Regions from separate parts of the Pseudarthrobacter sp. P1 genome, predicted to be linked through region 2. Evidence: riboswitches for the same ligand, from Rfam matches in the RefSeq annotation. Region 2 holds a riboswitch; each other region holds the start of a gene.
The links. Region 2 has a riboswitch for S-adenosylmethionine ahead of ACQCSX_RS12455 (DUF1737 domain-containing protein). Riboswitches for the same ligand answer to the same signal wherever they lie in the genome.

Region 1: it holds a riboswitch for S-adenosylmethionine, as region 2 does, so the genes downstream of both, ACQCSX_RS17860 (hypothetical protein) here and ACQCSX_RS12455 (DUF1737 domain-containing protein) in region 2, are expected to answer to the same signal.
Region 3: it holds a riboswitch for S-adenosylmethionine, as region 2 does, so the genes downstream of both, ACQCSX_RS08465 (aminotransferase class V-fold PLP-dependent enzyme) here and ACQCSX_RS12455 (DUF1737 domain-containing protein) in region 2, are expected to answer to the same signal.

Annotation. Positions count from the first base shown of each region.
Region 1 covers NZ_CP189584.1:3,795,046-3,798,242, forward strand. Annotated here, with positions in the region: gene ACQCSX_RS17845 (VIT1/CCC1 transporter family protein) at 1-463, opposite strand, end outside; gene ACQCSX_RS17850 (ArsR/SmtB family transcription factor) at 657-992, shown strand; gene ACQCSX_RS17855 (SRPBCC family protein) at 989-1,480, shown strand; gene ACQCSX_RS17860 (hypothetical protein) at 1,538-1,834, opposite strand; SAM riboswitch class IV at 1,851-1,972, opposite strand; gene ACQCSX_RS17865 (sodium:solute symporter) at 2,079-3,197, opposite strand, start outside.
Region 2 covers NZ_CP189584.1:2,646,562-2,649,758, forward strand. Annotated here, with positions in the region: gene ACQCSX_RS12445 (aminodeoxychorismate lyase) at 1-248, shown strand, start outside; gene ACQCSX_RS12450 (Pr6Pr family membrane protein) at 262-909, opposite strand; SAM riboswitch class IV at 1,008-1,130, shown strand; gene ACQCSX_RS12455 (DUF1737 domain-containing protein) at 1,200-1,448, shown strand; gene ACQCSX_RS12460 (rhodanese-like domain-containing protein) at 1,445-1,837, shown strand; gene ACQCSX_RS12465 (O-succinylhomoserine sulfhydrylase) at 1,860-3,071, shown strand; gene ACQCSX_RS12470 (UDP-N-acetylglucosamine 1-carboxyvinyltransferase) at 3,154-3,197, opposite strand, start outside.
Region 3 covers NZ_CP189584.1:1,786,250-1,789,446, reverse strand. Annotated here, with positions in the region: gene ACQCSX_RS08470 (class I SAM-dependent methyltransferase) at 1-113, opposite strand, end outside; gene ACQCSX_RS08465 (aminotransferase class V-fold PLP-dependent enzyme) at 163-1,593, opposite strand; SAM riboswitch class IV at 1,631-1,744, opposite strand; gene hisN (histidinol-phosphatase) at 1,818-2,630, opposite strand; gene rsgA (ribosome small subunit-dependent GTPase A) at 2,700-3,197, opposite strand, start outside.

The DNA.
Region 1 (3,197 bases), 1.1 Mb from region 2:
TGGCGCCAAAGACGGCGGCGCGGAAGCTGCCCGAGAGTCTGTTGCGGCCCCGAGTGGCCAGGCCGCGGACCACCTCCTCATGGATCGCCTCGTCGGCGGCCATGGCATCGGTGGCGTCGGCGTCGGTGGCGTAGGGGGAGCGGGACTCGGCGCGCTGGGCCAGGGCCAGCACAAAGACCGAGCCAAAGCGGCGCGCCAGCAGGCCCACCAGGCGGTTGCGGAACGAGGGGTGCGCAGCAGTGTCGGCATGCTCGCCCAGCAGGTTCAGCCAATGCTGTTCATGGCGGCCCTCGGCCTCGGCCAGGGCCAGCAGGATCTGCTGCTCCTCGCCGTCTCGCCGCTTGGCGAGGTCGCGGTAGACGGCGGCCTCGGCCCGCTCGTCCGCCAGATATTGGCGCCAACGCTTGATGTCGGCGGGCGTAGGGGTGCGTTCCAGCACGGTGGATCTCCTCTGGTCAGCCATCACTGTAGCCCGTTGGCGGGTTGAATACTGGACGGTAAACCTGTCCGCTGGATTTCGGCCCGGCGAAATTCCCGCTCCGTTGGTTGGGCTTGTCCCCGGTGGTTGGGCCTGCCGAAACCGGGGTCTTGACAGCGCCCGCACGGAGGATCATATTTAACACAGCGGTTAATTAACAGATTGGTGAAATACGTACATGGCCACCGACCAGCTCAGCCTGATCTTCGCCGCACTGGCGGACCCCACCCGGCGGGCCATCCTGGCCCGGCTGAGCGAGGGGGAGGCCACGGTCGGTGAGCTGGCCGAACCATTCGAGATTTCACTGCCCGCCATCTCCCGGCACCTGAAGGTGCTCGAGGGGGCCGGACTGATCACCCGAAGCAAAAGCGCCCAGTGGCGCACCAGCAGGCTCTCGGCCGAGCCGCTGCGGGAAGTGGCCGCCTATATGGAGAAATACCGTCGGTTCTGGGACAGCAGCCTGGACCGGCTGGATGAACACGTCAAGCGAATCCAAAGGGAGCGATTGAAATGAGCACCGCAGAAAACACCGTTGACACACTGGCCCGCGAGGGCGAATCCATGGTGGTGGACGGCACCACGCTGACCATCGTGCGGTTCTTTGACGCACCGCGCGAGGTGTTGTTCGAGGCCTGGACGGATCCGGACCAGCTGGCGCAGTGGTGGGGCCCGGAGCATCTGCACACCCCGCGCGACAGCGTGGCGATCGAGGCCGTCGTCGGCGGCTTCTGGAAGGCCAGCATGGTGATGGACGACGGCAGCGGCGAGTTCCCGGCGGTGGCCCGCTTCACCGCGGTGGAGCCGCCGTCGCGCCTGGAACTGCATGAGCCGGCCTCGGAAATGTTCCCGTTCGAGATCACCATGAAGATCACCTTCGAGGACGTGGACGGCCGGACCCGGATGACCATCGTGCAGCACTTCGCGACGGAGTCCTTCGACTTCGACGATTCGGTCAAGGGCTGGGGCACGTCCTTGGAGAAGCTGCGCCGCCTGGCTTCATAGCCCAACTAGGGCGCATTTATCGTCGAAAACAGCGCGTTTTTCGACGATAAGTGCGCCCTAGTTGGGCGTACGGGCGGGGTGGAGGCGGAAATGCAGCTCGACGCCGGAGCGCCGGCCCGTGGCGGCGACGGCGACGGCGAGGGTTGCGGACGCAGCGTGCCAGCGGGGCGGGGCGACGGCGCGGTCCAGGGCGGCGCCCAGGGCGGCGGGGTCGGTGCACCACCAGCGGCACCAGGAGCGGCCCAGCCGGAATTCGACGGTGCCCAACAAGGCGTCGACCGCGGGCAGGGTCCGGACGCCCGCGGGCGCGGAGGCGGCGGACGGGGCGGCAAGGGAGGGGATGGTGCGGGCCATGGCGGACAGCCTTCGGTCGGTGCTCTTGACCGCGCCGGTGTGTCTTGGGCCGGGCGCGGACCGCTTCCTCATCCGAACCACCCGCGAACATGGGGTTGGTGTGCGGCCAGTCGGAGCTTGGCACCGCATCTCTTGAAGCTGGAACCAGCCTAAACCCAAGCCAACTACAACGGCGGCCGGGCTGCGCCATATGACGCAACCCGACCGCCGTCGGCGATGTAGTGCAGGTGTAGTGCGGTGGAGCCTAGTTGGCTGACGATGCGGCGCCCTCGGGCACCTCGTCCAGCTTGGCGCCGGCCACGCGGGCATCCCAGGCCGTGCGGATGGCTGCGGGGGTGGGCTTGGTGGACAGCGAGACCACGATGTAGACCACCAGGGAGGCGGCCAGACCGTAGTAGATGGGCTCGTTGGCGTAGACGCCGTCGGCGCTCGGGATGGCCCCCGTGGAGTAGAGGATCAGCAGGGTCAGGGTCAGAACACAGCCGACAGCCATGGACCAGGCCGCGCCGATGCCGGTGCCGCGCTTCCAGACCAAGCCACCGAGGATGGCGACCAGCAGACCGCCCACCAGGATGTCGTAGGCAATGGTCAAGGCGACGACGACGTCCTGGGTGATCATGGCGATCAGCACCGCGACCACGCCCAGGCCCAGCACCCAGTAGCGGTTGGCCTTGACGTCGTGCTCGGGGTTGTCGGTGTCGGAGGTGTCGATGGTCTTGCCGAACCAGCTGGCCACAAACGGGACGACGTCGGCGCGGGCCACGGTGGCGGCGGCGATCAGGGCGCCGGAAGCAGTGGACATCATCGCAGCCACGGCAGCGGCCATGACGATGCCGCCGATGCCGATCGGCAGGATGTGCGTGGCAACCTCGGCATAGACAACGTCCTTGCCCAGGGTGGCCACGTCAATGTCGGGCAGGGCCACGCGGGCGGCCAGGCCAATCAGCGCGCCGGCCACACCGTAGAGGATGCAGTAGATGCCGGCGGTGGAGCCGCCCCAGCGGGCCACCGTGGGGTTCTTGGCGGTGAAGACGCGCTGCCAGATGTCCTGGCCGATCAGCAGGCCCAGGGTGTAGACCACGAAATACGTGATGATGGTCTGGATGCCGATGCCGTCGAGCTGGAAGAACGAGGCGTCGACGCGGGCGCGGATGCCGTCCAGGCCGCCGGCCGCATTGAGGGCGAACGGCAGCATCAGGAAGAAGACGCCGACGGTCTTGATGACGAACTGGACCTGGTCGGCCAGGGTGATGGACCACATGCCGCCGATGGTGGAGTAGACCAGCACGATGGCGCCGCCGACGGCGATGGCCAGCCAGCGCTCCCAGCCGAACAGCACGACGAAGATGGTGGCGTAGGCGCC
Region 2 (3,197 bases):
AGGACAGCGGCATCCTGCCCGGCACCACCCAGGGCGCACTGTTCGCCGCGGCCCGGGCGGCCGGCTGGGAACTGGGCTACGGACCGGTGGTGCCGGCGGACCTGATGGACGCCGACGCCGTCTGGCTGATTTCCAGCATCCGGCTGCTGGCACCGGTGAACCGGATCGACGGCACCGAGGTGGGCACGGCCGCGGTCCGCGCGCAGCTGACGGCCGAGCTCTCGGCCCTGCTGGCCGGCACCGAATAGCACCAGGCCGGGCCTAGGCCGGCTGCAGTGCCGGCGACCCGGTGCGCACCAGCGGGCGCAGCTTGTTGGCGGCCACGGCCAGGACCACGCTGACGGCGAGGAACGCCACGGTGATGCCCAGGCAGGTTGCCGCCACCGGGCCATAGCCGCCGGAGGTGTCGGGGTTCAGGAACGGGTAGGCGTACCAATTGATGGCCGCACCGCGGATGAGCGAGTAGGCCAGGTACAGCACCGGCGGGAGCAGCCAGACCCACAGCCGTGAGTACGCCATCGGCCGCTGCGGGGGCTGGACGAGCCAGTCCAGCACAATGACCACCGGCATGACGTAGTGCAGCACCGTGTTGATCCACGGCAGCAGCGACCCCAGGTCCACCTCGCGCAGCAGGGCACTGAAGACGATGCCCACCAGGGCCATGCACACCACCGAGGACCCGCGGATGATGTCCCCGGTGCGGGTGCCCTCCTTGCCGGTGATCAGGTGGGCCGCGGCAACAAGGAGCACCACGGCGGCAAAGAGGTTGGACAAATTGGTGAAGTAGCTGAAGAAGTTCACCACGTCGTAGCCATTGCCCAGATGGATCACCAGTTGGGTCCCCACCGCAACCAGCGTCAGCACGCCGAAGAACAACCGGGCAACAATAAGAACGATTCTCGGACTCATGGTCCATATCCTGCCATTGGGCCCCGCGTTCTTCATGCAATGCCACATTCGGCGGCACGTTTGCCCGCAGCGCCGGCCCGTATGCTACTTTTTCCCTGAGTAATGAGTGCCAGCGCCAAGCCCTGACTTGCTGGCCGGCAACCCTCTGTTCCAGCGGGGTGCCTTAGGTGAATACTCGGCAATACCTAGTGATATACGGCCAAGGTTTGCAAGTGTGGACGCCCCTGGTGCAGCCTCTTTTTGGCTACCCTCCCCGCTTGCGCTCCCGCCGCTTGCAATCGAGGAGAACCATGTCTGACCACGAAGCCCCGCTCGCCTACCGGCTGATCACCGGACCCGACGACCACGCATTCTGTGTGCGCATTTCCGACGCCCTGGCCGAGGGGTACATCCTCCATGGCAGTCCGTCCGTGACGTTCAACGGCACCACCGTGGTGGCCGCCCAGGCCGTTGTCCTGCCGCACGCCGTCGCCGCCTCCGATGCCGCCGTCGCCAACGCCGTCCAGGACCTGGAGTACGACGGCGAGGGCCACGCGTGAGCTACGCGGGCGACCTCGCCCCGGCGGAGGCCTGGGCCAAGGTGGAATCCGGGGCCCTGCTGGTGGATGTGCGCACCGAGGGCGAATGGGCGCACATCGGCGTCCCGGACACCACCTCGCTGAGCGTTGAGCCGCTGTTCATCCAGTGGAACCTCGCCGGCGGCACGCCCAACGCCGCCTTCGTGGACCAGCTCACCGCCGCCGCACCGGCCGGTGCCGAGCTGGTGTTCCTGTGCCGCTCCGGCGTCCGGTCCATCGCCGCCGCCGAGGCCGCCACGGCCGCCGGCTTCACCTCGTACAACGTGCTCGAAGGCTTTGAGGGCGAGCCCGACGCCTACGGCGACCGGGTGCTAAATGGCTGGAAAAATCGCCACCTGCCCTGGAAATAGCACCCACGCTTTAAGGATTTCAATGAGCAATTTCAACCCCAACGCCGCAGGCTGGGCCCCCGACACGCAGTCCGTGCGCGGCGGACTGGACCGCACCAACTTCCAGGAAACCTCCGAGGCCCTGTTCCTGAACTCCGGCTTTGTCTACGAATCGGCCGAGGCTGCCGAACAGGCCTTCACCGGCGAGGCGGACCGCTTTGTCTACTCCCGCTACGGCAACCCCACGGTGGCCACGTTCCAGGAGCGGCTGCGCCTGCTCGAGGGGACCGAGGCCTGTTTCGCGACGGCGTCGGGCATGTCCGCCGTCTTCACCGCCCTGGGCGCGCTGCTGGCCGCGGGCGACCGCGTGGTGGCCTCCCGCTCCCTCTTTGGCTCCTGCTTTGTCATCCTGAACGAGATCCTGCCGCGCTGGGGCGTGGAGACAGTCTTCGTGGACGGGCCGGACCTGGACCAGTGGCGCGAGGCGCTGTCGGTGCCCACCACCGCCGTGTTCTTCGAATCCCCCTCCAACCCGATGCAGGAGATCGTGGACATCCGCGCCGTGTGCGATCTGGCCCATGCGGCCGGCGCCACGGTGGTGGCCGACAACGTCTTCGCCACCCCTCTGCTGCAGAAGTGCGGGGATCTGGGCGCGGACGTGATTGTCTACTCCGGCACCAAGCACATCGACGGCCAGGGCCGCGTGATGGGTGGCGCCATCCTGGGCACCAAGGAGTTCATCGACGGACCCGTCAAGAACCTGATGCGCCACACCGGGCCGTCGCTGTCCTCCTTCAACGCCTGGGTGCTGACCAAGGGGCTGGAGACCATGGGCCTGCGCGTGGCGCACTCCTCGGCCAATGCCCTGGCGCTGGCCGCGTTCCTGGAACAGCAGCCGGCCATCAACTGGGTGAAGTACCCGCTGCTGCCCTCGCACCCGCAGTTCGAGCTGGCCAAGGCGCAGATGAAGGCCGGCGGCACCGTGCTGACCTTCGAGCTGGCGACGCCGGCCAACGGCACCGCCAAGGACGCCGCGTTCGCGCTGCTGAATGCGCTGAACATCGTGGACATTTCCAACAACCTGGGCGATGCCAAGTCGCTGATCACCCACCCGGCCACCACCACGCACCGCGCGATGGGCCCGGAGGGCCGTGCGGCCATCGGCCTGACCGACGGCGTGCTGCGCCTCTCGGTGGGGTTGGAGGACCTGGAGGACCTGACGAAGGACCTGGCCCAGGCCCTCTCCGCCATCTAACGCCGTCGTCCGCAAACAACTGTGGTGCGGTAGGTGCTCTTATGACGCCTCATAAGAGCACCTACCGCACCACAGTTTTCGGTCAGTCCTGGAAGTACTCGATCTCGGCGCCGATGGTGTTCAGGC
Region 3 (3,197 bases), 860 kb from region 2:
TCCGCCGGGTACCCCGGGCGCACCCGATCGTAGTGTTCGCCACCGTCCTGGAAGGCCGTGGCCATCTCCTGGCGCCGGCCGGCTTCAAAGGTGGGCCCGCCGATGGCTGCCATATGCGCTCCTGAACGTTGACGGAAACAAGCCCGTCAACTCTACCGCGTGCTAGTCGTCCTCGGGGTCGATGGTGCAGGGGGCGGCGCCTGCCGTGCCGGGGGTGTTCGGTGCCCAGTCCGGGTACCTGCGGGCATCGTTGGCCGGAACCCAGCGGCCCGAATCCACCACGTAGTCCCAGCCCAGCCCTGACTCCACCAGCGCGGCCACGCCGTCGACGAGGCGCTGGGCGTCCGCCAGCCGGGAGCCCACGCCAAAGCTGGCGCGCAGCGATCCGGAGGGCAGGCCCAGGCGGCGCAGCAGCGGGTGGGCGCAGAACTTGCCGTCGCGCACGCCCACGCCGTGCTCGGCGGAGAGGTAGGCCGCCACCAGCCCGGCGTCGTAGCCCTCGACGGAGAAGTTGACGACGCCGATGCTGCCGCTGCCCGGGTAGTCGCCGGAATCGCTGAAGAGCCGGTGGACGGTGACGGAGGGGATCTTCGACAGGCCCGCCACCACGTGGTCGCGCAGGCCCTCCTCGTGGCTGTGCCAGGCGGACTCGTCCAGGGCGGAGAGGATCTCCGCGGCCTTTGCCAGCGTGGCGGCGCCGAGCACATTGGGGGAGCCGCCCTCGTGCCGGGCCGGCCCGGTGGCCCAGGTCACGGTGTCCAGCCGGGCTTCCTTGACCGCGCCGCCACCGGCCAGGTGCGGGGTGCCCGCGTCCAGCCAGTCCGGGCGGCCAACGATGACGCCGGAGCCGAAGGGGGCGTAGAGCTTGTGGCCGGAGAAGACCACGTAGTCGATGCCGTCGTCGGCGAGGTTGAGGCGGCGGTGCGGGGCCAGCTGAGCGGCGTCGACCACGATGCGGGCACCATACCGGTGGGCCAGTTCCGCGAGCTCGGCCACGGGCAGGATCTCGCCGGTGACATTGGAGGCGCCGGTGACGGCCAGCAGCACCACGGAGCCGGCGCGCAGCTGCGTTTCGATCCGCGAGAGCGTGGCCGCGATGGAACCGGCGGCCACCACGCTGCGGTGCGGCAGGCGCTGCCAGGGCAGCAGGTTGGCGTGGTGTTCGATGTCCAGGTAGAGCACCTCGCCGGTGGGGCGGGAGCCGTCCTCGGTGGCCAGCAGCGTTTCGACGCAACCGGCCAGCAGGTTCAGGGAATCGGTGGTGTTGCGGGTGAAGATGACGGCATCATCGGCCCGGCCGCCCACAAAGTCCCGGATGGTGTCGCGGGCGTTTTCATAGACGGACGTGCTGACCTGGGAGGCAAACCCGGCCCCGCGGTGCACGCTGGCGTAGTACGGCAGCACCTGGGCCAGGTGGTCGGCCACGGCCTGGACGGCCGGGGCCGAGGCGGCGTAGTCCAGGTTGGCGTAGCGGACGCTCCCGCCGGTGATCAGCGGGGCGGACAGGTCGGCGCCGGTGACGGCCAACAGGGGTTCGACGGCGGCGGCAGCCGCGGTGGAGATGGAATTTTTTTCAAGGGTTGCAGAGCTCATGAAAGGACCTCACGGGAAGGATCCCGGACAGTGCCGTGATCCGCGCTTGCCAAGACCGCTCCGGCCTGGCCAGGTCGTCACCCGGGGCACCCCGCCGCGAAAGGAGGGTTGCCGGCCAGCAAACCGGGGTTTAGCACTGGCACTCGTGACCTATGCCCAAAATGCTAACCCCGGTGGGGTGCCGGGCGCATTTGTTACATCCCTTTGCGTCACACTGCGTCGTGCTACAGGAGGTCGTCGAGCCCCGGGTTGAGCCGGTTCAGGACCTCCGAATGCAGGATGGAGTTGGTGGCCAGGGCGTTGCCGCCGAAGGGGCCCTCCTCGCCATCGAGGGAGGTGAAGCGCCCGCCCGCCTCGACGACGATCGGCACCAGGGCCGCCATGTCGTACAGGTTCAGTTCCGGCTCGCAGGCAATGTCGACGGCACCCTCGGCCACCAGGCAGTAGGACCAGAAATCGCCGTAGGCGCGGGTGCGCCAGACATCGTCGGTCAGGGCGATGAACTCGTCGCGGTTGCCGCGTTCCTTCCAGCCGGAGAGCGAGGAATAGGACATCGAGGCGTCCGCCAGGTTGGCGACGTTGGAGACGCGCAGCCGGGTGGCGGCGGCCAGCGACTTGCCCGTGAAGGCCCCCGTGCCCTTGGCGGCCCACCAGCGCTTGCCCAGGGCGGGGGCGCTGACGACGCCGACCACCGGCTGGCCCTCGTCCACCAAGGCGATGAGGGTGGCCCAGACCGGGACGCCGCGGACAAAGTTCTTGGTGCCATCGATGGGGTCGATGATCCAGCGGCGCGAGCCGTGCCCGCTGCTGCCGAATTCCTCGCCGAGCACGGCATCGCGGGGGCGGGCCCGGGCGAGCTGGCTGCGGATGGACTCCTCGGCGGCCTTGTCGGCGTCCGTGACGGGCGTCAGGTCCGGCTTGGTTTCCACAGCCAAATCGAGCGCCTTGAAACGAGACATCGTCAAAGAATCAACGGCGTCCGCCAATACGTGGGCCAGGCGGAGATCGTCGTTGTAGCCTTGCGGTTCATGGTTCATGGCATCACACTATCGCTGGTTGTGGCAGGGGCGGGGAGGCAGGGGGACCCGCGGCCGGGTTCCGCCGGATTAGAGGATGGTGCCGAGTTCCTTGGCTTCGGCGCGGCCCTCGGTGCGGTCCGAGCTGCCCAGCAGCCGGCGCAGCGAGGCCAGCCGGGCCGGGCCGGCCTCGCCGGCGCTGCCGTCGGCCACCCACGGGTCCAGGCCGCAGTTGACGGCGGCGCTGTTGTGCTTGCAGCCACGCTCGCAGGCATCGGTGCCGGGCTCCAGGTCGGGGAAGGCGTGCAGAATGCGGTCCGGATCCACGTGGGCCAGCCCAAAGGAGCGGATGCCTGGGGTGTCGATGATCCAGCTGCCCGGCTGGGCGTCGCGCAGCCGCAGGGCCAGCGCCGAGGAGGAGGTGTGCCGGCCGCGGCCGGTGACGGCGTTGACGCCGCCGGTGGCGCGCTGGGAGCCGGTGAGGGCGTTGACCATGGTGGACTTGCCGACGCCGGAGTGGCCCACCATGACGGAGACCTTGCCGTCCAGATGGTCCTTGAGGGCGTCGACGGCGCCGCCGGCCAGCAG